Kaistia algarum: one gene and its partner. The protein of the gene in region 1 binds, or shares a complex with, the protein of each later gene. Links are inferred from orthologs where the notes say so. Each region holds a gene or a part of one and is shown on either strand. Other genes may lie near its edges. The genes, in order: pnp and OSH05_RS17020.

Region 1 (10,098 bases):
GGCGTGATCGTCACGGTCCCGGAGGTCCGCCTTTCGCCGGACCTCAAGGTTGCGACGGCCTATGTCATGCCGCTTGGCGGCCAGAACGCCGAAGGCGTCGTCGCGGCGCTGGAACTGCACAGGAAGTTCCTGCGCGGCGAGGTGGCGCGGCGCGTGAACATGAAATTCGCGGCGGATCTGCGCTTTCGTGTCGATACCTCCTTTGCCGAGGGATCGCGCATTGACGCGCTGCTGCGCTCCGATCCGATCGTGCGCCACGACATCGAGGCGGCGAAGCCTGAATCCGACAGCGACGAAGACTGAGCCATGGCCCGCCGCAAGAAGGGCCGGCCGGTTTCCGGCTGGCTGATCCTCGACAAGCCGCTCGGCATCACGTCGACGCAGGCTGTGGCCGTCATACGCCGGCTGTTCGATGCCCAGAAGGCCGGACATGCGGGTACGCTGGATCCGCTGGCGACCGGCATGCTGCCGATCGCGCTCGGCGAGGCGACCAAGACCGTCCCCTATGTCATGGACGGGCGAAAGGTCTATTCCTTCTCCGTGCGTTGGGGCGAAGAGACGGCGACGGACGATGCGGAGGGCGACATTGTCGCCCGCTCGGATCACCGCCCGGATCGCGCGGCGATCGAGGCGGCGCTTCCAGACTTTATCGGCGAGATTCTCCAGACACCACCGGCGTTCTCCGCCATCAAGGTCGATGGCGACCGCGCCTATGACCTCGCCCGCGAAGGCGAAGTCGTCGAGCTCGATGCCCGGCCCGTTCAGGTGCACCGGCTGGAGATCGTCGACCTGCCGGATACCGATACGACCATATTCGAGGCGGAATGCGGCAAGGGCACTTACGTCCGAGCGATTGCAAGGGATCTGGGGCGTGCGCTGGGAACGCATGCCCATGTCGTGCAGCTCCGCCGCCTGATGGTCGGGCCGTTTGACGAGGCTTCGATGATCCGGCTCGACGATCTACGCACGATGCATGAGGAAGGCGGCCCCGAGGCCGTCGCACCCCAGCTGACGCCGATCGAAGCGGCACTCGCCGAACTCACCGAGGTCCGGGCCTCCGATAGCGAGGCGGCTCGCCTGCGCAATGGCCAAGGCTTCATCCTGCGCGGTCGCCCGGAAGCCGCCAACGGCGAGACCTGCTATGCAACCCACAAGGGCGTGCTCGTGGCTATCGGCGAAATCGAGCGCGGCGAGTTTCTCCCGTCCCGGGTGTTCCCGCCGGAAACCCATTCTGCCGCCTGAACATTCCGCTGGTCATGGCACGCCATATCGTGCATATGTCGCCCGCTCCCGGACGGCCCTGCGGCCATCCGGGGTTTAGCCGTTTGCGCGGCGACCGTGCTGGACGACATCCCGGCACTGGCCGCCCCGAGACCGGCGAGCGCGTGGACCCGAACGAGGCCGCGCGTCGACGAAGCTCCGGCTCCTGCCGGAACCCCAATCACGAAAGGGATGCCCCGATGTCGATCACAGCTGCTCGCAAGCAGGAATTGATCAAGGAATACGCCACCGGACCCGACGATACGGGCTCGCCGGAGGTGCAGGTCGCCGTTCTTTCCGAGCGGATCGCCAATCTGACCGAGCATTTCAAGACCCACGGCAAGGACAATCACTCCCGCCGCGGCCTCCTGAAGATGGTCAGCCAGCGCCGCAGCCTTCTCGACTATGTGAAGAAGGTCGAGGAAGCCCGCTACAAGTCGCTGATCGAGCGCCTCGGCCTGCGTCGCTGAGCGGATCGGGCCGAGGCCCGTATCCGGAAGACGAGAATTGTACGGCGCGGCGGCATGGGGCTGCCGCGCGACTGGTTCGCGGATGACAGCCCGAGCCATGGCAGGATTGCCGGACGCTTTCGGGTGTGAACCGAAAGCCTCTCGTCATCTTGTCCATGGCTGAGCCGAGGCATCCGCCAAGGATAGGAACAGCCATGTTCGATACACAACGCGTCGAAATCGAGTGGGGCGGACGCACCCTCGTTCTCGAAACCGGCAAGATCGCCCGCCAGGCCGACGGTGCCGTGCTCGCCACCTATGGCGAGACCACCGTGCTGGCGACCGTCGTCGCCGCCAAACAGGCCAAGCCGGGAATCGACTTCTTCCCGCTGACCGTGAACTACCAGGAAAAGACCTTCGCAGCCGGCAAGATCCCCGGCGGCTTCTTCAAGCGCGAAGGCCGTCCGTCGGAGAAGGAGACGCTGACCTCGCGTCTCATCGACCGGCCGATCCGCCCGCTTTTCGCCGAAGGCTTCCGCTGTGAGACGCAGGTCGTCGCGACGGTTCTGTCGCATGATCTCGAGAACGATCCCGATATCGTCGCACTCGTCGCCGCCTCGGCCGCTCTGACGCTTTCCGGCGTGCCCTTCATGGGCCCGGTCGGCGCCGCCCGCGTCGGCCTGATCGATGGCGAGTTCGTCCTGAACCCGCTGCTCGACCAGCATGAGAATTCCAAGCTCGACCTCGTCGTCGCCGGTACGGGCGATGCGGTGCTGATGGTGGAATCGGAAGCGCAGGAGCTTTCCGAGGACACGATGCTCGGCGCCGTCATGTTCGGCCATCGCGGCTTCCAGCCGGTGATCGACGCGATCATCGCGCTCGCCGAGAAGGCCGCCAAGGAGCCGCGCGATTTCGTAGCTCCCGATCTTTCGGCGATCGAGACCGAAATGCTCGGCATTGCCGAGACCGAACTGCGCGCCGCCTACAAGAATACCGTCAAGCAGGAGCGCTACGCCGCCGTCGACGCCGTCAAGGCGAAGGTGATGGCGCATTTCTTCCCGGAAGGGCAGGAGCCGCGCTTCGACAAGGAAAAGATCGGCGCCGTCTTCAAGGAATTGCAGGCGAAGATCGTCCGCTGGAATATCCTCGACACCAAGAGCCGCATCGATGGCCGCGACCTGACGACGGTTCGCCCGATCGTTTCGGAAGTCGGCGTCCTGCCGCGCACCCATGGTTCGGCGATCTTCACCCGCGGCGAGACGCAGGCTCTCGTGGTTGCGACGCTCGGCACGGGCGATGACGAGCAGTTCATCGACGCGCTGGAAGGCACCTACAAGGAAACCTTCCTGCTGCACTACAACTTCCCGCCCTATTCGGTCGGCGAGACCGGCCGCATGGGTTCGCCCGGCCGCCGCGAAATCGGTCATGGCAAGCTCGCCTGGCGCGCCGTGCGCCCGGTCCTGCCGAACCATCATGAATTCCCCTACACGCTCCGCGTCGTCTCCGAGATCACGGAGTCGAATGGTTCGTCTTCGATGGCCACCGTCTGCGGCACCTCGCTGTCGCTGATGGATGCCGGCGTGCCGCTGAAGCGTCCGGTGGCGGGCATCGCCATGGGCCTGATCCTCGAAGGCGACCGCTATGCGGTTCTCTCCGACATCCTCGGCGACGAGGATCATCTCGGCGACATGGACTTCAAGGTCGCCGGCACCGAGCTTGGCGTCACCTCGCTGCAGATGGACATCAAGATCGCCGGCATCACCGAGGAGATCATGAAGGTCGCCCTCGACCAGGCGAAGGGCGGTCGTGCCCATATCCTCGGCGAGATGTCGAAGGCCCTGACCTCGGCGCGCCCCTCGCTCGGCGAGCATGCGCCGCGCATCGAAGTGATCCAGATTCCGACCGACAAGATCCGTGAAGTGATCGGTTCGGGCGGCAAGGTCATCCGCGAGATCGTCGAGAAGACCGGCGCCAAGATCGACATCTCGGACGACGGCACCGTCAAGGTCGCCTCCTCGGACGGCAAGGCGATCACCGCCGCGCTGAACTGGATCCGCGGCATCGCCGCTGAGCCGGAGGTCGGCCAGATCTACCAGGGCACCGTTGTGAAGGCCGTCGATTTCGGCGCCTTCGTCAATTTCTTCGGCGCCAAGGACGGTCTCGTCCACATCTCGCAGCTTTCCAGCCAGCGCGTCGCCAAGACGCAGGACGTGGTCAAGGAAGGCGACAAGGTCTGGGTTAAGCTGCTCGGCTTCGACGAGCGCGGCAAGGTCCGCCTGTCGATGAAGATGGTCGACCAGACCACCGGCCAGGAAATCAAGGAAGACAAGGCGGAATCCGCCGCGGAGTAATCTCCCGCTTCCGACCATGACAAAGGCCCCGGCGAGCGATCGCCGGGGCCTTTTGCGTTTCGGGCTCGTCGATCAGGAGGCTTCGCGCGATCGGTTCCGCCAGGACGGAGCGAGCACGGAGCGCGAGGAAGCCAGAGACGGCCACTTGGACCATCTTTAGCGAGTGGCATTGGTGCGCGTGAAGGAAGTGAGCTGGGCAATAGACATGTCACCGCTCTTCGATCCCATGAAGCACGGAACAGCTTGAATGCCGGAAACGGCATGGCCAGGTTTCATTAACGCTGTCGTCGGATGCGCCAAAACGGTCAATTTCAGATCAAAGTCTAACGGTTTGATGCAGGCTCCCGTCCTTGGAGCCAATCGATGCCCACTTTCCTGAATCTCCGAAGAACCCTGGTTCTGGCGGTATTGTTCGCCATAGCCGGACCTGCGATCCCGTCCTTCGCGCAGTCTCGGCCGGAGAGTCAGTTCTTCGATCCCGTCGCCGTCGTCGATGGAATCCAGCTCAGCCGGTCGGAGTGCGCGGCCCTGGAGAAGAACGAAACGGCGATCTGGGTGGAGGCCGACGGGCAGCCGGCATGCCTGCGATATTTCGCGGCTGGCCTCAAGACCGGGCCCGGTCCCAATCCGATCGCCGCCATCTGGCTGAACGGCGATGTGCTGGGACCGGGCGGCCGCAACGCCGACAAGCGGCAGAAGGGTTTTGGTCCCGCCGTCATGGTCGCGCAGGAGCAAAGGCTTGCCGATCGCTTCGGTGTGCCGTCGATCTTCCTCGGACGGCCGGGAACCTATGGCAGTTCCGGCAAGCACTACACGATGCGCGGCCGGCCGATCGAGGCCGACCTCGTGAATGCCGCACTCGATGGCCTCAGCAAGCGCTACGGAATTCAGTCATGGGCGCTCGGCGGGCATAGCGGCGGTGGCACGATCGTCGCGGAACTGCTGGCCCGGCGGGACGACGTGCGCTGCGCCGTCATCTCCTCCGGTGCCTCGGCCTATCGGACCTATCTGGAGGCGCGCGGACTGATCAAGCCGGGCGACAAGCTGACGCGCTTCGACCCCTACGTCTCGCTCGACAAGATCCAGGCTGACCCCGCGCGCCGGATCTTCATCATCGGCGATCCGCGTGAGACGAACGTCCCGTTCTCGTCCCAGACGCTCTATTTCGAGGGCTTGGTGGCGCGCGGCCATTCGGCCTGGCTTATTCCCCTCCGGCGCGCAACCGACGAGCGGCATCATGATCTGGTGGATTTCGGCGAGACGGCCAATGAAATGTGTGCCGCTGGCGCCAGTACCGAGACAATCCTCGCGACGATGAAGACAATGCCCGAGCCGCCGCCGCGTTTGACGAATTGACGTCGGCGCGCTTTGCGGCGAAGCCCGATACCCGTCCATCGCGTGTACGAGAACCGCTCGGGCTTCTCTCCGGCTCAGCACGACGAGGTGTTGGCCCGCCATCTGATATTTTTGTATTTCAGATATGGATGTGCGGCCACGAGTTGAATAACCTCCGGGAACGGAGGAGACAGCACATGTGTCGAAGATGGCCGCTCGATCGGGGACGTGACTTGTGGCGGTTTCCGGCGCCAATCCGGGCTGAGCCATGGCCGTCAGCGATCCGTTCCCGGCCATGACGCGGCAGCGCCGTGCCACCCTGGCCGCCCTGATGATGATAGCGGCCGCCTTCCTGAACGGGCTCGACGCGGCCATCGTGCGCACGCTCGCCCATGGCGTCCATCCGCTGATCATCGGCTTCTTTCGCGCCTTCTTCGGCCTTCTGGTGCTGCTGCCCTGGATCGTAACGCAGGTGGACCTGCGCGCCTCGCCCTATCGCTGGCTGCATGCTCTGCGCGCCGGCCTGAAGCTCGCCGCGCTGGTCTCGCTGTTCGTCGCTTTCATGCATGCCCCGCTGGCCGATGCGACGGCGATCAATTTCTCCATGCCGATCTTCCTGATCCTCGGCGCCTGGCTCTTTCTCGGCGAGCAGATCGGCATCGGGCGTATCCTCGCCGTGCTGGCCGGATTCGCAGGCATCATGATCATCATCCGCCCCGGCGTCACCGGTTTCGATCCCTGGCTCCTGTTCGCCCTGGCCGGTGCGGTGCTGACGGCGATCATCCAATTGATGCTGCGCCGTATGGCCCTTAACGACACGACCGACCGGCTGGTCGCGTGGAACCTGCTGGCCATGGCGCCGATCGGCCTCATCGTCGCGCTGCCGGTCTGGGTCACGCCCTCGCCCTGGCAATTGGCGCTGCTCGCGCTACAGGGCGGGCTCGGCGCGCTGAATATGACGCTGATCACCCGCGCCTTCGGCATGGCCGATGCCTCGTTCCTGGCACCGCTCGATTTCCTGCGCCTGCCGATCGTCGCGCTCCTTGCGTTCCTCCTCTTCGGGGAAGTCGCAACGACGTCGACATGGATCGGCGCCGCCATCATCTGCGCCGCTCCGCTGGCCTTAGCCGGTGGGTCGCGGCTGCTGCGCCGGCGGTTTGACGACGCCCCGTGACCTCGTGCTGGAAAAGGGCTTTCACAAAAATCTTAGATGCACTAATATTTCAATTAAGCAGGGAATGCACCGGTGGCCGGCCCGATCGAGGGTGAGCCGCCTTGCGCTATCGCGGCGGCGGGCCGGCCTGGAGGGACGGGCTCGCCCATCCGCCGACACCCAAGGGAGGAGGGTGGGCATGGGAACATTCATCGGAAAGCGGGCGCTCGCCAGCGGCGTCTCGCTGCTCGGTCTCGTCATCCTCGTCTTCTTCCTGTCGCGGCTGACCGGCGATCCGACGGATCTCTATCTGCCGCTCGACGCCTCGGTCGCGGCGCGCGAGCAGTTCCGGGAGATCCACGGCTTCAACGATCCGCTGATCGTGCAGTTCGGCCGCTATGCCGCCGATCTGGCGCATGGCGATTTCGGCCAGTCGCTCCGGCAGGCCCGCCCCGCCATGGATGTCGTGCTGCATGCCTTCGGCTGGACGCTGTGGCTGGCGGTGATCACCATGAGCTGCGTGACGGCGGCGGCGATCATCATCGGCTCCCTCGCGGCCTTTCGCGTCGGCGGCATCTTCGATCGGATCGCGACCTTCTTCTCGCTCATCGGCGCATCAGCCCCGGATTTCTGGATCGCGATCGTCGCGATCGTCATCTTCGCGGTCCATCTCCACTGGCTGCCCACCTCGGGTACCGGCACGGCAGCGCATTGGATCCTGCCGGTCTCGGTGCTCTTCATCCGGCCCTTCGGCCTGATCCTGCAGGTCGTGCGCGGCGCGATGATCTCGGTCCTGACCTCGCCCTATGTGAAGACGGCGCGGGCCAAGGGCGTGCGGACGATGCCGATCATCTTCATCCACGCCCTTCGCAACGCCATGCTGCCGGTGATCACAGTGATCGGCGACCAGGCGGCGGCGATCCTGAACGGCGCTGTCGTGGTCGAGACCATCTTCGGCTTTCCCGGCATCGGCAAGCTGATGATCGATTCGGTCCTGCTGCGCGACTTCTCGGTAGTCATGGCCGCTATCATGGTCTCGGCCGTCGCCATCTTCCTCATGAACCTCGTGATCGACCTTGCCTATGTGCTGCTCGATCCCCGCATCCGGTATTGAGCGATGGCCATGAGCGAGACCCGAGCCGATACGCAAACCAAACCCACGGGGCGGAGACCGGAAAGCGCGGCCGCGCGGTGGCTCGCCATGTTGTGGGCCGACAAGTTCGCCTTCTGCGCAGCGCTGTTCCTGCTCATCGCGGTGCTTTGCGCGATCTTCGGCCCGGCCTTGCTGGAGACGGCGGCGATCAAGCAGAACCTGCGCGGCCGCAACGCCGCCCCGTTCGAGCTGGCGCGGGGCTGGCTCTATGTTCTTGGCGCCGATGCGCTCGGCCGGCCGCTCCTGGCGCGGATCGTCGTGGCGGCGCAGAACACCCTGCTCGTCGCCGGCGCAGCGGTACTGGCCTCCTCGATCGTCGGCTGCGCGCTCGGTCTCGTCGCGGGCTACAGCCGCCGCCGCGCGGCACAGTGGATACTGCGCCTCGGGGACGTGATCATGTCCTTCCCCTCGCTTCTGCTTGCCGTGGTCGTGCTCTACATGCTGGAGCCCTCGATCGCCAATATCGTGCTCGTTCTGGCAATCACCCGCATCCCGATCTACCTGCGCACCACCCGCGCCGAGGTGCTCGAACTGCGCGAGCGCATGTTCGTGCAGGCGGCCAGGGTCATGGGCGCCTCGGACCGGCGGATTCTCTTCCGCCACATCCTGCCGATGGTTCTGCCCACGCTCGTCACCATCGCCACGCTCGACTTCGCCTATGTCATGCTGGCGGAATCGGCGCTGTCCTTTCTCGGCATCGGCATTCAGGCACCGGAGATCACCTGGGGCCTGATGGTGTCGCAGGGCCGGCCCTACCTGACCACGGCCTGGTGGCTGTCGTTCTGGCCCGGCCTCGCGATCATCCTGACGACATTGTCGCTGAACCTTCTCTCCAACTGGATGCGCATCGCGCTCGACCCGGCACAAAGATGGCGGCTCGAAATGGGAGGACGCCGCAATGGCTGATCACCTTCTGGAAGTGCGCGATCTGTCGGTGGAGTTCCACACGGCCGCCGGCACGGTGCAGGCCGTCCGCAATGTGAGCTGGCATCTCGATCGGGGCGAGACTCTGGCGATCCTCGGCGAGAGCGGCTCGGGCAAGTCGGTCTCCGCCGCGGCGGTGATGAACCTGATCGACATGCCGCCGGGCCGCATCACGAGCGGCGCGATCTTGCTCAACGGAAAGGACATGCTGGCGATGTCCGCCGAGGCGAGGCGCGCGATCAACGGCGCCCGCATCGCCATGATCTTCCAGGATCCGCTCGCCCACCTCAATCCGGTCTATTCCGCCGGCTGGCAAATCGCCGAAATGATGACGACGCATGGCGAGCCTCGGGAAAAGGCGCGCGCCAGGACGCTGGAATTGCTGACGCGCGTCGGCATTCCCGACCCGGAGCGAGCGATGAGCCGCTATCCGCATCAGTTCTCGGGCGGCCAGCGCCAGCGCCTGATGATCGCGATGGCGCTCGCCTGCAAGCCCGACATCCTGATTGCCGACGAACCGACGACGGCGCTCGACGTGACCGTGCAGGCGCAGGTCCTGGCACTGCTTGAGGAATTGCAGCAGGAGACCGGCATGGGGCTCCTGCTGATCACTCATGACCTCGGCGTGGTGGCGGAGATCGCCGATCGCGTCGTGGTGATGAACGGCGGCAGCATCGTCGAGACCGGCCAGGCAGCCGAGGTCTATCGCGATCCGCAGCACCCCTATACCCGCAAGCTGATCGCCGCCGCCCCCGGCAAGGGCGTCATGCCCGCCGAGCGCGACAGGAGCGGCGAGCCGCTGCTGCGGGTGGAAGGACTGCACAAGCGCTTTGGCGCCTTCCATGCGCTGCAGGGCGTCGACCTCACGATCATGCCGGGCGAGACCGTGGCGGTGGTGGGCGAGAGCGGCTCGGGCAAGTCGACGCTGGCCCGAGCGATCCTGCGCCTCGACGACCCGGATGCCGGCCGCGTCCTCTATCGCGGCAACGACCTGATCACGATGGGCGCGCGCGAATTGTTCGCGCTCCGTCGCGATCTGCAGATGGTCTTCCAGGATCCGACCCAGAGCCTCCATCCGCGCATGACTGTGTTCCAGCTCATCGCGGAAGCCTGGGTGATCCATCCCGACATCCTGCCCCGGGCCGCCTGGCGGGAGCGGGTGGCCGAACTGCTGGTCAAGGTCGGGCTGACGGCCGACATGGCGGCGCGCTATCCGCATCAGTTCTCCGGCGGCCAGCGGCAGCGCATCGCCATAGCCCGCGCCCTGGCGATGAACCCGAAGCTGATCGTCTGCGACGAGGCGGTTTCGGCGCTCGACGTCTCGATCCAGGCGCAGGTCATCGCACTGCTCGAGGGGCTGCGTCGCGAGTTTGGCCTCTCCTATCTGTTCATCGCCCATGACCTGCCGGTCGTGCGCGATTTCGCCGACCGCGTCATCGTCATGCAGGCTGGCCGGATCATCGAGCAGGGTCC
Region 2 (10,423 bases), on another replicon or contig:
ACTCTCGACCGATTTGCGTCCACGCAGCGCCCAGCCCATCTCGGAAGCCGGGATCGTGCCGGTCTCGCGGTCGGCGAGCAACTTACCCGCACCGTCGCGGCCCGGCTGCAGTCCGATCTCGGCGCCGTCCTTACTGACTTCGGTGACGATCGCAAGACGCCACTCATAGATGTCGGAAAGCGCCGTCACGGAGCCGACCGCCTCACCCCAGTCGCCTGAGATCGGCACGTTCTTGACCGGCCCGCGCCAGCCCCGCTCCTCATCGAAGGAGACGAGACCGTTCATCAAGGCCTGGCGGGCGATGACTTGAAGGCCGGGGTCCAGCGAGGTCCGCACCGACAAGCCGCCCTCGTAGAGAGCCTTTTCGCCGTAGATCTGCATGAGCTGGCGACGCACTTCCTCGACGTAATAATCCGCGGCGAAGAGGTGCGGCTGAGAGGTGCGCTGCTTGACGCCGAGCGGCTGCGCCTTGGCGGCCGCGCCCTCGTCCGGCGTCGCGTAGCCGTTCTCGACCATGCGGTCGATGACCCAGTTGCGCCGCTCGATGGCGCGGTCGGGATAGCGGAAGGGGTTGTAGTTGTTCGGGCCCTTGGGCAAGGCGGCCAGATAGGCCGCCTCGGCGAGCGTCAGTTCATGCACGGACTTATCGAAATAGGACAGCGAAGCGGCGGCGACGCCGTAGGAGCCGAGACCGAGGAAAATCTCGTTCAGATAGAGTTCGAGGATCTTGTCCTTCGAATTCGCCTGCTCGATTCGAAGCGAGAGAATCGCTTCCTTGATCTTGCGGTCGATCGTGCGCTCGTTGGTGAGCAGGAAGTTCTTGGCGACCTGCTGGGTGATCGTCGAGGCGCCGATCATGCGGCCGTTCGAGGAGAGCGCCGAGATATTCTGCAGGCCGGCGCGTAAGATGCCGTAATAGTCGAGGCCGGAATGCTCGTAGAAATTCTTGTCTTCAGCCGAGATGAACGCTGCCTTGACGCGGTCGGGAACGGCCTGGATCGGCAGATAGAGCCGCCGCTCGCGGGCATATTCGGCCACGAGCTGGCCGTCGGCCGCGTGGATCCGCGTGGTTACCGGCGGCTCATACTTCGCCAGAACCTCAACCGATGGCAGGCCGCCCGTCAGACTCGAGACGTACCAGGCCACACCCGCTGCAACCACCAGAAAAAACACGGCGCCTATCCCAAATAAATAGCCGATCAGTCGCAGAAACATGTCGCTCGCGTTCCCCGTCGATCCGCCATCCTCGGCAAACCGGCCTGCCGAAAGGACGAATCCCGGTCAGAATTCCATTCCGGCCCGAAAGCAACGCCTCCCGGCAGCTGACTCGTGTCAGACGGAGCGCGCGACCCATTCCAGGTGCCGACTATCGTCGAGTAGCTTCCGCAAAGGTTCGGCACTTCCAGGCTCCAACCCAATCGTCCGGTTTCGATAGACCCGATATGGTCTCTCTTCCAGCCGATTTGTGGAGATTGTGGGGCGCACTCGCCTCCAGCCGGCCGCGGCCGCCCGCCGTGTCCTCGCGGCAACAGCCCTCATGGCGTCGACGCCGCCGGCGTGATGCTGCCCGTCGACTGAGCCACCCGCATGCGGAAATAGCTGTCGATCGCCTGCTTCATCGCCGTGGCGGTGCTCTGCTGCCATTCGGTGGATTTCAGCAACTTCTCGTCATCCGGGTTCGACAAATAACCAAGCTCGACCAGCGCAGAGGGCACGTCCGGGGCCTTCAGGACAACGAACCCGGCCTGCTGGTGCGCGTGCTTGAAGAAGTGCACCTTGGGACCGAGTTCCTTGATCATATTGCGCGCGAAGACGACTGCGAAATTCTTCGTCTCCCGGCGCGCGAGATCGATCAGAATGTCCGAGACCTCGTTGGTATCCTCGGTGATGGCAACGCCGGCAAGAATATCGGACTTGTTTTCCGATTCGGCGATCTGCGCCGCCATGCGGTCCGAGGCCTTTTCCGACAGCGTGTAGATCGTTGCGCCCCGCACGTCGCCGCCCCAGAACGAATCGGCGTGGATGGAGACAAAGAGGTCGGCACGGCGGGCGCGGGCGAAGGCGACGCGGCCGCCGAGCGAGACGAAGGTATCGTCGCTCCGCGTCATCGACACATCATAGCGCCCGTCCGCCGCCAGCTTGGCCTCAAGAATTTCGGCGAAAGAGAGGACGATGTCCTTCTCCATCGTGCCCGACTTGGCGATCGCACCGGAATCGATGCCGCCATGACCCGGATCGATGACAATCCGCAGCCGGCCGTCAGAAGCCTGCGCGGGCGCCGCCGGAGCCGTCGCCTCCTGGGCCGCAACGGCAGCCTTCTCGGCGCTTCGATAGGTGCGGACGGCGTCGGCGAACGCCTCACGGGTCGTCGGCACCATGTCGACGACGAGTTTCGCCGGCTGGTCGCCGGCCGGCGGCAGAACGAAGGATTTGTCGACGGAGACCGGAGCTGTCAGGTCGAGGACGATGCGGGACTTGCCGGCCGATATCATGCCGTAGCGGAACGCCGAGGCGAGACCCTTGCCCGAGGCTCCCGCCCCGTCCGGCAGCGCGAACCGAACCCGCGGCAGATCGATGACCACCCGATCCGGCTCGTCGAGAACGAACACTGAAACGTCCGTTGCCTCGCTCAAATCCATAACAAAGCGCGTGCGCTGGTCGTCGCCAACGATCCGCGCGTCGTGAGCCACCACTTCGGAAGCCGCCGGATCGGCCGTAATCGCAGGCGCACTATTGGCCGGCGCGGCCGACAGCAGCGCGACCGCGCAAGCCGTAGCCACGATCCGTCCGACCCACCGGAACAAGGATCCGGCCGATGTTATGCGTCGCTTCTGCATGCGTTCCGCTGGTTCGATCTGTCCGCCGTGGCGGACCACCGCTATGTAGACGATTAGGCGTGAATGGTTAACCCAAACTTCACGCGAGCGCTTCCGATCGCCCGTCTTCCCAGCTGCCGGCCCCGATTTCAAGAACCTTGCCAAGAATCGTCCTGTTGCCTAAAAGGAACGACGGAATTCATCCTCCAACCGGTACGCCGCATAAGTGGCAAATCCGGTGCGATGCGGTGGGGCTACGAGGGACAGTCAGGCCAGAGGCTAGGCCTTGGTTGTCTTGCGAATGTCTTGCGCTCAAACTGGTGCTCGGTCGGAGGATGGGACAGGCATCCTCGCCGCGCATGGCGTTCCTATTTTCCACGCGCATTTTGAGGGTCGCCTGCGGTCAAGACAGCGGGCTTGCTAGGCTCGCCTGTCTCCCCTTGGAGGCGCCGTCCCCGCGCCCCCGCGAAGTACAGGTTTCAAGCGCGTATTCATGGTTCTGCCGATATTTCCCCTCTCCGCCAGCAAGGTACCGGACCGTTCCGGCGCCGGGGCGTCGATGGGTCCGGCGGGGGAACGCGCGCTCCTATCCTTCTTCTTCCCCCATAATCGTCTCCGCGCGACCAGCGCGGCATCGGCGCACTGCGCCGGCCGCAGCCTCGCGCGCGGAGGCCCCGGAGAGTTTTCAATATGGCGAACAAGATGCTCATCGATTCCACCCATCCCGAGGAGACTCGGGTGGTGGTGGTGCGCGGCAACCGGGTCGAGGAATTCGACTTCGAGTCCGCGAGCCGCAAGCAGCTGCGTGGCAATATCTATCTAGCCAAGGTCACGCGCGTCGAGCCGTCGCTGCAGGCCGCCTTTGTCGAATATGGCGGCAATCGCCACGGCTTCCTGGCTTTTTCCGAAATCCACCCGGACTATTACCAGATTCCCGTCGCCGACCGTCAGGCGCTGATCGACGCCGAAGAGGCTGAAGAGCGCGAGGCGGAAGAGCGGGCGACGCGCCAGAGCGCTCGCCGCCAGCCCCGTTCGTCGAGCCGCCAGGCCGCAGCCGGATCCGACCAGGTTTCCGAATCACCGTCCGAAAGTGGCGAGCCAGCGGAGGGCACTGCCTCCGATGAAGCGCGTTCGTCCGACGAAGCGTCGGCCGCTTCCGAGGGGACCGAGACCAACGACGCGGAAGGCACGGACAACGATCATCCCGAACTCGACGCGCCCGCTTCCGACAGCCATGTCGAAGAGGTCGGCGCCGAGGAAGAGCATCCCGAGGACCAGGTCGAATCGGTCGGTGCCGAGGACGCGCTCGAGGAGCTTCCGGAGCGGCGGCGCGCCCGTGCCCGCCAATACAAGATTCAGGAAGTGATCAAGCGCCGCCAGGTGCTGCTCGTCCAGGTCGTGAAGGAAGAGCGCGGCAACAAGGGCGCGGCGCTCACCACCTATCTCTCGCTCGCCGGTCGTTATTCCGTGCTGATGCCGAACACGGCCCGCGGCGGCGGCATTTCGCGCAAGATCACCAACACGGCCGACCGCAAGCGGCTTAAGGAAGTCGCGCAGGATCTCGAAGTGCCGGAAGGCATGGGCGTCATCCTCCGGACGGCCGGCGCCTCGCGCACCAAGGCCGAGGTCAAGCGCGACTTTGAATATCTGCTGCGCCTTTGGGAGAATGTCCGTGAGCTGACGCTGCGTTCGGCGGCGCCGACCCTCGTCTATGAGGAAGGCAGCCTGATCAAGCGGTCGATCCGTGATCTCTACAACAAGGACATCGACGAGGTTCTCGTCGCCGGCGATGACGGCTATCGCGAGGCCAAGGACTTCATGCGCATGCTCATGCCGAGTCATGCCAAGAATGTTCAGCCCTATCGCGAGACGCAGCCGATCTTCGCGCGCTACGCCGTCGAGGCGCAGCTCGACGCGATGTTCTCACCCCAGGTAACGCTGAAGTCCGGCGGCTATCTGGTGATCAACCAGACCGAGGCGCTCGTCGCCATCGATGTGAATTCGGGCCGCTCGACGCGCGAGCACAATATCGAAGACACCGCCTACCAGACCAATCTGGAAGCGGCCGAGGAAGTGGCGCGCCAGTTGCGCCTGCGCGATCTCGCCGGCCTTATCGTCATCGACTTCATCGACATGGAGGAGAAGCGCAACAACCGGGCGGTCGAGAACAAGCTCAAGACGGCGCTGAAGAACGATCGCGCGCGCATCCAGGTCGGCCGGATCTCGCATTTCGGCCTGATGGAAATGTCGCGCCAGCGCATTCGCACCGGCGTCGTCGAAAGCTCGATGGAGGTCTGCCCGCACTGCCATGGCACCGGCCATGTCCGTGCGCCGGCATCGGTCGCGCTGCATGTGTTGCGTTCGATCGAGGACGGCCTGCTCAAGGGTGCGACCCACAATCTGATCATCCGCACGCGCACCGTCGTCGCGCTTTATATCCTCAACCAGAAGCGCACCCATCTCGCGGAGATCGAGCAGAGCTTCGGCATCTCGATCACCATTCTGGCGGACGAGACCGTTGCCTCCGCAGCGCATTACACGCTGGAGCGCGGCGAGCCCGTCGTGCCGCGTGAGTTGCCCGCGCCGCCGCCTGTGATCGTGCAGCCCGATTCGATCGAGCCGGAAGAGGAAGCCGCCGAGGCGGAAGAGGAAGCCGAGGTCGAGGTCGAAGCCGAGGCGACCGAGACTGAGCCCTCGACGGCCAGCGCCGAGCGCGAAGACGGAGCGCGCCGCAAGCGCCGCCGTCGTCGGCGTCGTCGGGGTGCCGACGGCGCTGTCGTGCCGGGTGATGCCGCCGCAGGCGAAGCCGGCGACGCAGAGACCGCCGACGACGAGACTGGCGAAGATGCCGGCGAAGACAGTGCCGACGCTGAACCGGTCGAGGCCCGCGAGGGTGAAGCCGGCGATGCGAACGACACCGAGGAAGGCCGCCGCCGCCGCCGCCGCGGACGTCGGGGCGGCCGTCGCGGCCGCCGGGCACCCGGCGATGTCGAGGGCAGCGAGGACGAGGCAGCCGGCGAATCGGGACAGGCGGCACTCGAACTCGACGAAACCGGCGAAGTGCAGTCCGAGGGCTTCATCGAAGTCGAGCCGGAAGGCATTCGCGACATCGACCCCGAGGATGCCGGCGACCGCCTGATCGCGGACGATATCCCCGTCGCCGATGTCGGGGAGATGGAGGTTCCGCTGTTCGACCCAATCGACGACCAGCCGGAACTCGACATGCCAGAGGTCGGCGATACGGAAGACGATGAGCCCGAAGACGAGGCCCAGGGACTTCATATCACCACCGAGGATGTGATCTCGCGTCAGAGCGCCGATCCGGAAGGCCTAGACGACGAATCCATGGTCGACGGGCCCAATACCCAGCCTCCGGCCGAGCCCGAGGCGCCAGTCGAGGACAGCCGGCCCAAGCGGGGCGGCTGGTGGCAGCGTCGCTAGACGCTTCGAGCGGCTAGAGCATCGGACCGAAAAGTGGAATCCGGTTTTCGGGTCCATCCGATGCGAAGACAAAGAGATAGATTGCCTCTTCGCGTCCGGTAGGACGCACGGCGATCTAGGCCGTCGTGCAAAAGGCCCGCGCGGTTCGCGCGGGCCTTTTGCATTTCAAAGATCGAGGACGAGGCACGTCGCGGCCGCCGGTCTCTTGGGGCGCACCGCGACGGATGAGCGCAAGAGAGCGTCGATCGGGGACTCGCCGGCCGAGGGCTTTGACTTGGCCAGCGCGTGGCGCCATAAGGCTGTCAGGACCTTGAACGGAGACTGCCGCGGATGGGCTGGTTCCTGACCGAACTCTTTACCTGGTGGAACGGCCAGACCATGGGCACGCGCTTCTTTACGTGGCGCAAGGGCGAAAAGGTCGGCACCGACGAATTCGGCAACACCTATTACCGCACGCCCGACAAGTACCACACGGCCGGCGGATCGGCTGAACGGCGCTGGGTCATCTATAATGGCTATGCCGAGGCGTCGAAGATTCCGACCGGCTGGCACGGCTGGATGCACCACCGCATCGACACGCCGCCCTCCTCCCAGGACTACAAGCCGCTCGATTGGCAGAAGCCGCACAAGGCGAACCCTACCGGTACGCCCCTCGCCTATCGGCCCAAGGGCTCAATCGTCGGCGCCGACCAGCGCCCCCGCGTCGCCGCCGACTACGACGCCTGGACGCCCTAGTTCGGATTTTTGGGGACGCTCCGTTCCAGTCAAGCTGTCTTGTGCCTTTCGGGCGTTCGATGAGTGAAACAGTCGATGTCCCTGGATGGTCAAACCTAGTCGCTTGGTTTGGCGGGAGGCCAACGTTTCACGATGCCGAGGTCATCAGCCTCGATTTGAGACGGGACCCAGAAGAATCGGTGTTGCGCGTTCACACGTGGCAAATGACCTCCGATCTCGATGAGCGAGGCTACTTCATCCTCGATCGGCACGTCATCGTTCGCTTCATCCTCGCAGGCATTTCTGCTTTGGAACTGAGTGAGTGGAGCGCTCAAAACGTCATCTTTGGGCTGGCGCTATCGCGCGACGAGCGTGGCTATCGCATCGAACTTCATTCGATCTTTGGGATAGGCGGCGTAATCATCGCCAACAGCCTCCGGGTAGACCACGAAGCTATAGACGGGGCACAAGCTGTTGGCGGTTGATCACAATTCGGCCGCGAGAAGGGCCGCAGCGCGACGTTCGGGTTCGATCCGGACGGCAATCTGACAACGCTAGCCGAGCCGATCGGCGCACGCCCCTGTCCCTGTGACGCCGATCATATCGCCATCCCGACGGCTCGAATAGCAACGCCCCGTTCGCGGCCGGAATCGCCGCCGAGCTGGAGGTTGTCATGGTTCGTTCCGCCCTCGCCGTGCTCGCGGCGGTTCTGGCGCTCGCTCCGCCCGCCGAAGGGCGGACTTTTGACAGCCGCTATTCCCGCTTCGATTATGCGAGTTGCCCGGAGGGCAAGACGCCCGAGCCCGGCATCATCGAGGTCCGGATCTGCCGCGGGCTGGGGCCGATCGACGTGGTCTGGACGGCCGAGCCGGATAGTTCCGAGGTCAGGTTCGGCACCGATACCCCCGACGAGGTCCTCGGACTCGGCGACTTCCACGAGGCAGGCGATACGGTCGAATGGCGCCTGCGCAGTCGCAACGGACGGGCCACCGCCATTGCCGCCATCATCCGTTATTGGACCGGAACCAATATCGGCCGCCTTGATCGCAGCCGTCTCGTCGTCTACCGGATCGAGCCTTCGGGCCGCTCCTGCGTCATTGGCCTCGTCGATAGCAGCCGCCCCAATGCCAATGCCGAGGCGCGGCAGATCGCCGATCGCTGGAGTGCCGACTTCGTCTGCGGCGTCTCGGCCCGTCGTTGATTCGGGATCCATCCACCGCTCGACACAGTCCAAACTATTCCGCCTGCCTGTGGAAATAGAGGATAGTCTGAAGCCCGTCGCGTGGCTGTCGTGAAGGCGTCGCAGAGCGCCCGCGGGGGCGGAACGTCGGAAATCCCGGCTCTTCGCCATGCCCTGCCCGCCCCGACGGGCCGCCGCCCACAGATGCACCTTCCTGTCCAGATGTAGGCGGAAAAGTTTTGTCGGCTACCATTCCTTGACGCTCTTGTCGGACTCGGCATAGCTTCTGGCTCGTTAGCGTTGGAATGCGCGCCGGAGCGTTTCAGTCCGGATTTTCCAGGTCTTCACGCGTAATCACGAGGCAGGCGGCGATTGGTGACGATCGCGGCAACGGTGCCTCTTTGTCGTGGATTTCCAGCCTGACGGCTGGTCTGACCGGGACAGAAACACTATATTTAGAGTTCCTGCGTAAGCTGACCCACAAGATGATGGTTCGGATGAACCAGAGTCGTCAGGTCGCGTTGGACAAGGGCAATGGTCGGCCTATGATGAGGTCGGCCCGTGGCGGGTTGCTCCCGCTATTGAAGAAAGAGGCTTGGACGAGGATGCGGATCGAACGTCGCTACACCACCGAGGGGCAGTCTGCCTATGCCGGTATCGAGTTCCGGACGACCAAGAGCGAGATCCGCAATCCGGATGGCTCGGTCGTTTTCCGTCTCGAGGGCATTGCCGTGCCGTCGAGCTGGAGCCAGGTGGCGGCGGATATCATCGCGCAGAAATACTACCGTAAGGCCGGCGTCCCGGCGCGGTTGAAGCGTGTCGAGGAGAACGACGTCCCCTCCTTCCTGTGGCGCTCGGTCGCCGACGAGAAGGCCTTGGCCGCCCTCCCTGAGAGCGAGCGCTATGTCGGCGAAGTCGATTCCCGCCAGGTCTTCGACAGGCTCGCCGGCACCTGGACCTATTGGGGCTGGAAGGGCGGCTATTTCGATAGCGAGACCGACGCGCAGGCCTTCTTCGACGAATTGCGCTTCATGCTGGCGACGCAGAAGGTGGCGCCGAACAGCCCGCAATGGTTCAACACCGGCCTGCACTGGGCCTATGGCATCGACGGGCCGAGCCAAGGCCATTTCTATGTCGACTACAAGACCGGCAAGCTCACCAAGTCGAAGTCGTCCTACGAGCATCCGCAGCCGCATGCCTGCTTCATCCAGGGGGTGAATGACGACCTCGTGAATGAGGGCGGCATCATGGACCTCTGGGTGCGTGAGGCGCGCCTGTTCAAATATGGCTCCGGCACCGGCTCCAATTTTTCGGCGCTGCGCGGCGAGGGCGAGCGGCTTTCGGGCGGCGGCAAGTCGTCGGGCCTGATGAGCTTCCTGAAGATCGGCGACCGCGCGGCGGGCGCGATCAAGTCGGGCGGCACGACGCGCCGGGCGGCCAAGATGGTCGTGGTCAATGCCGACCATCCCGATATCGAGAACTACATCAACTGGAAGGTGCGCGAGGAGCAGAAGGTCGCGGCGCTGGTCACCGGCTCCAAGATCAATGCGCAACACCTCAAGGCGGTCCTGAAGGCCTGCGTCAATTGTGAGGGCTCGGGCGATGATTGCTTCGACCCAGCCAAGAACCCGGCGCTGAAGCGCGAGATCCGGGCTGCCAAGAAGGCGATGGTGCCGCAGAACTATATCCTGCGCGTCATCCAGTTCGCCAAGCAGGGCTACACCGACATCGACTTCCCGATCTACGACACCGATTGGGACTCGGAAGCCTATCTGACGGTCTCGGGCCAGAATTCGAACAATTCCGTCTCGATCTCGGACGAGTTCCTGCGCGCCGTCGAGACCGATGGCGACTGGAAGCTGATCCGCCGCACCGACGGCAAGGTCGCCAAGACGCTCAAGGCGCGCGAACTTTGGGAACAGATTGGCTATGCCGCCTGGGCCTCCGCGGATCCGGGACTGCATTTCAACACCACGATGAACGAGTGGCACACCAGCCCGGCCTCGGGGCGCATCAACGCGTCCAATCCGTGCTCGGAATATATGTTCCTCGACGATACGGCCTGCAACCTGGCGTCGCTGAATCTTCTTCAGTTTCGCGCGCCGGATGGCTCCTTCGACGTCGATCATTATGAGCATGCCTGCCGGCTCTGGACCGTCGTGCTCGAAATCTCGGTGCTGATGGCGCAGTTCCCGTCGAAGGAGATCGCCGAACGCTCGTTCGAGTTCCGCACGCTCGGCCTCGGCTACGCCAATATTGGCGGCCTCTTGAT

The links.
Region 2: the proteins of pnp (region 1) and OSH05_RS17020 are in contact, whole or in part, in a cryo-EM structure (PDB 9QH0), measured with the Escherichia coli proteins. The link is inferred for Kaistia algarum from one-to-one orthologs.

What each region holds. Positions count from the first base shown.
Region 1 is NZ_JAPKNJ010000001.1:1,980,014-1,990,111, reverse strand. The notes cover bases 1,499-4,492. They hold pnp (polyribonucleotide nucleotidyltransferase), read left to right. Parts: upstream 1,499-1,924; coding sequence 1,925-4,060; downstream 4,061-4,492. Other genes in these bases: OSH05_RS09630 (alpha/beta hydrolase family protein), read left to right, coding at 4,424-4,492; rpsO (30S ribosomal protein S15), read left to right, coding at 1,499-1,730. In the rest of the region: 30S ribosome-binding factor RbfA, read left to right, coding at 1-303; tRNA pseudouridine(55) synthase TruB, read left to right, coding at 307-1,242; more of rpsO, read left to right, coding at 1,461-1,498; more of OSH05_RS09630, read left to right, coding at 4,493-5,416; OSH05_RS09625 (DMT family transporter), read left to right, coding at 5,691-6,569; OSH05_RS09620 (ABC transporter permease), read left to right, coding at 6,748-7,662; OSH05_RS09615 (ABC transporter permease), read left to right, coding at 7,672-8,607; OSH05_RS09610 (ABC transporter ATP-binding protein), read left to right, coding at 8,600-10,098. UniProt on the Escherichia coli protein: Involved in mRNA degradation. Catalyzes the phosphorolysis of single-stranded polyribonucleotides processively in the 3'- to 5'-direction. Also involved, along with RNase II, in tRNA processing.
Region 2 is NZ_JAPKNJ010000002.1:808,311-818,733, forward strand. Bases 3,139-6,457 are described here. They hold OSH05_RS17020 (Rne/Rng family ribonuclease), read left to right. Parts: upstream 3,139-3,506; coding sequence 3,507-6,257; downstream 6,258-6,457. In the rest of the region: OSH05_RS17010 (penicillin-binding protein 1A), read right to left, coding at 1-1,215; OSH05_RS17015 (N-acetylmuramoyl-L-alanine amidase), read right to left, coding at 1,536-2,780; OSH05_RS17025 (NADH:ubiquinone oxidoreductase subunit NDUFA12), read left to right, coding at 6,588-6,992; OSH05_RS17030 (Imm50 family immunity protein), read left to right, coding at 7,052-7,456; OSH05_RS17035 (hypothetical protein), read left to right, coding at 7,645-8,172; OSH05_RS17040 (vitamin B12-dependent ribonucleotide reductase), read left to right, coding at 8,757-10,423. UniProt on the Escherichia coli protein: Endoribonuclease that plays a central role in RNA processing and decay. Required for the maturation of 5S and 16S rRNAs and the majority of tRNAs. Also involved in the degradation of most mRNAs.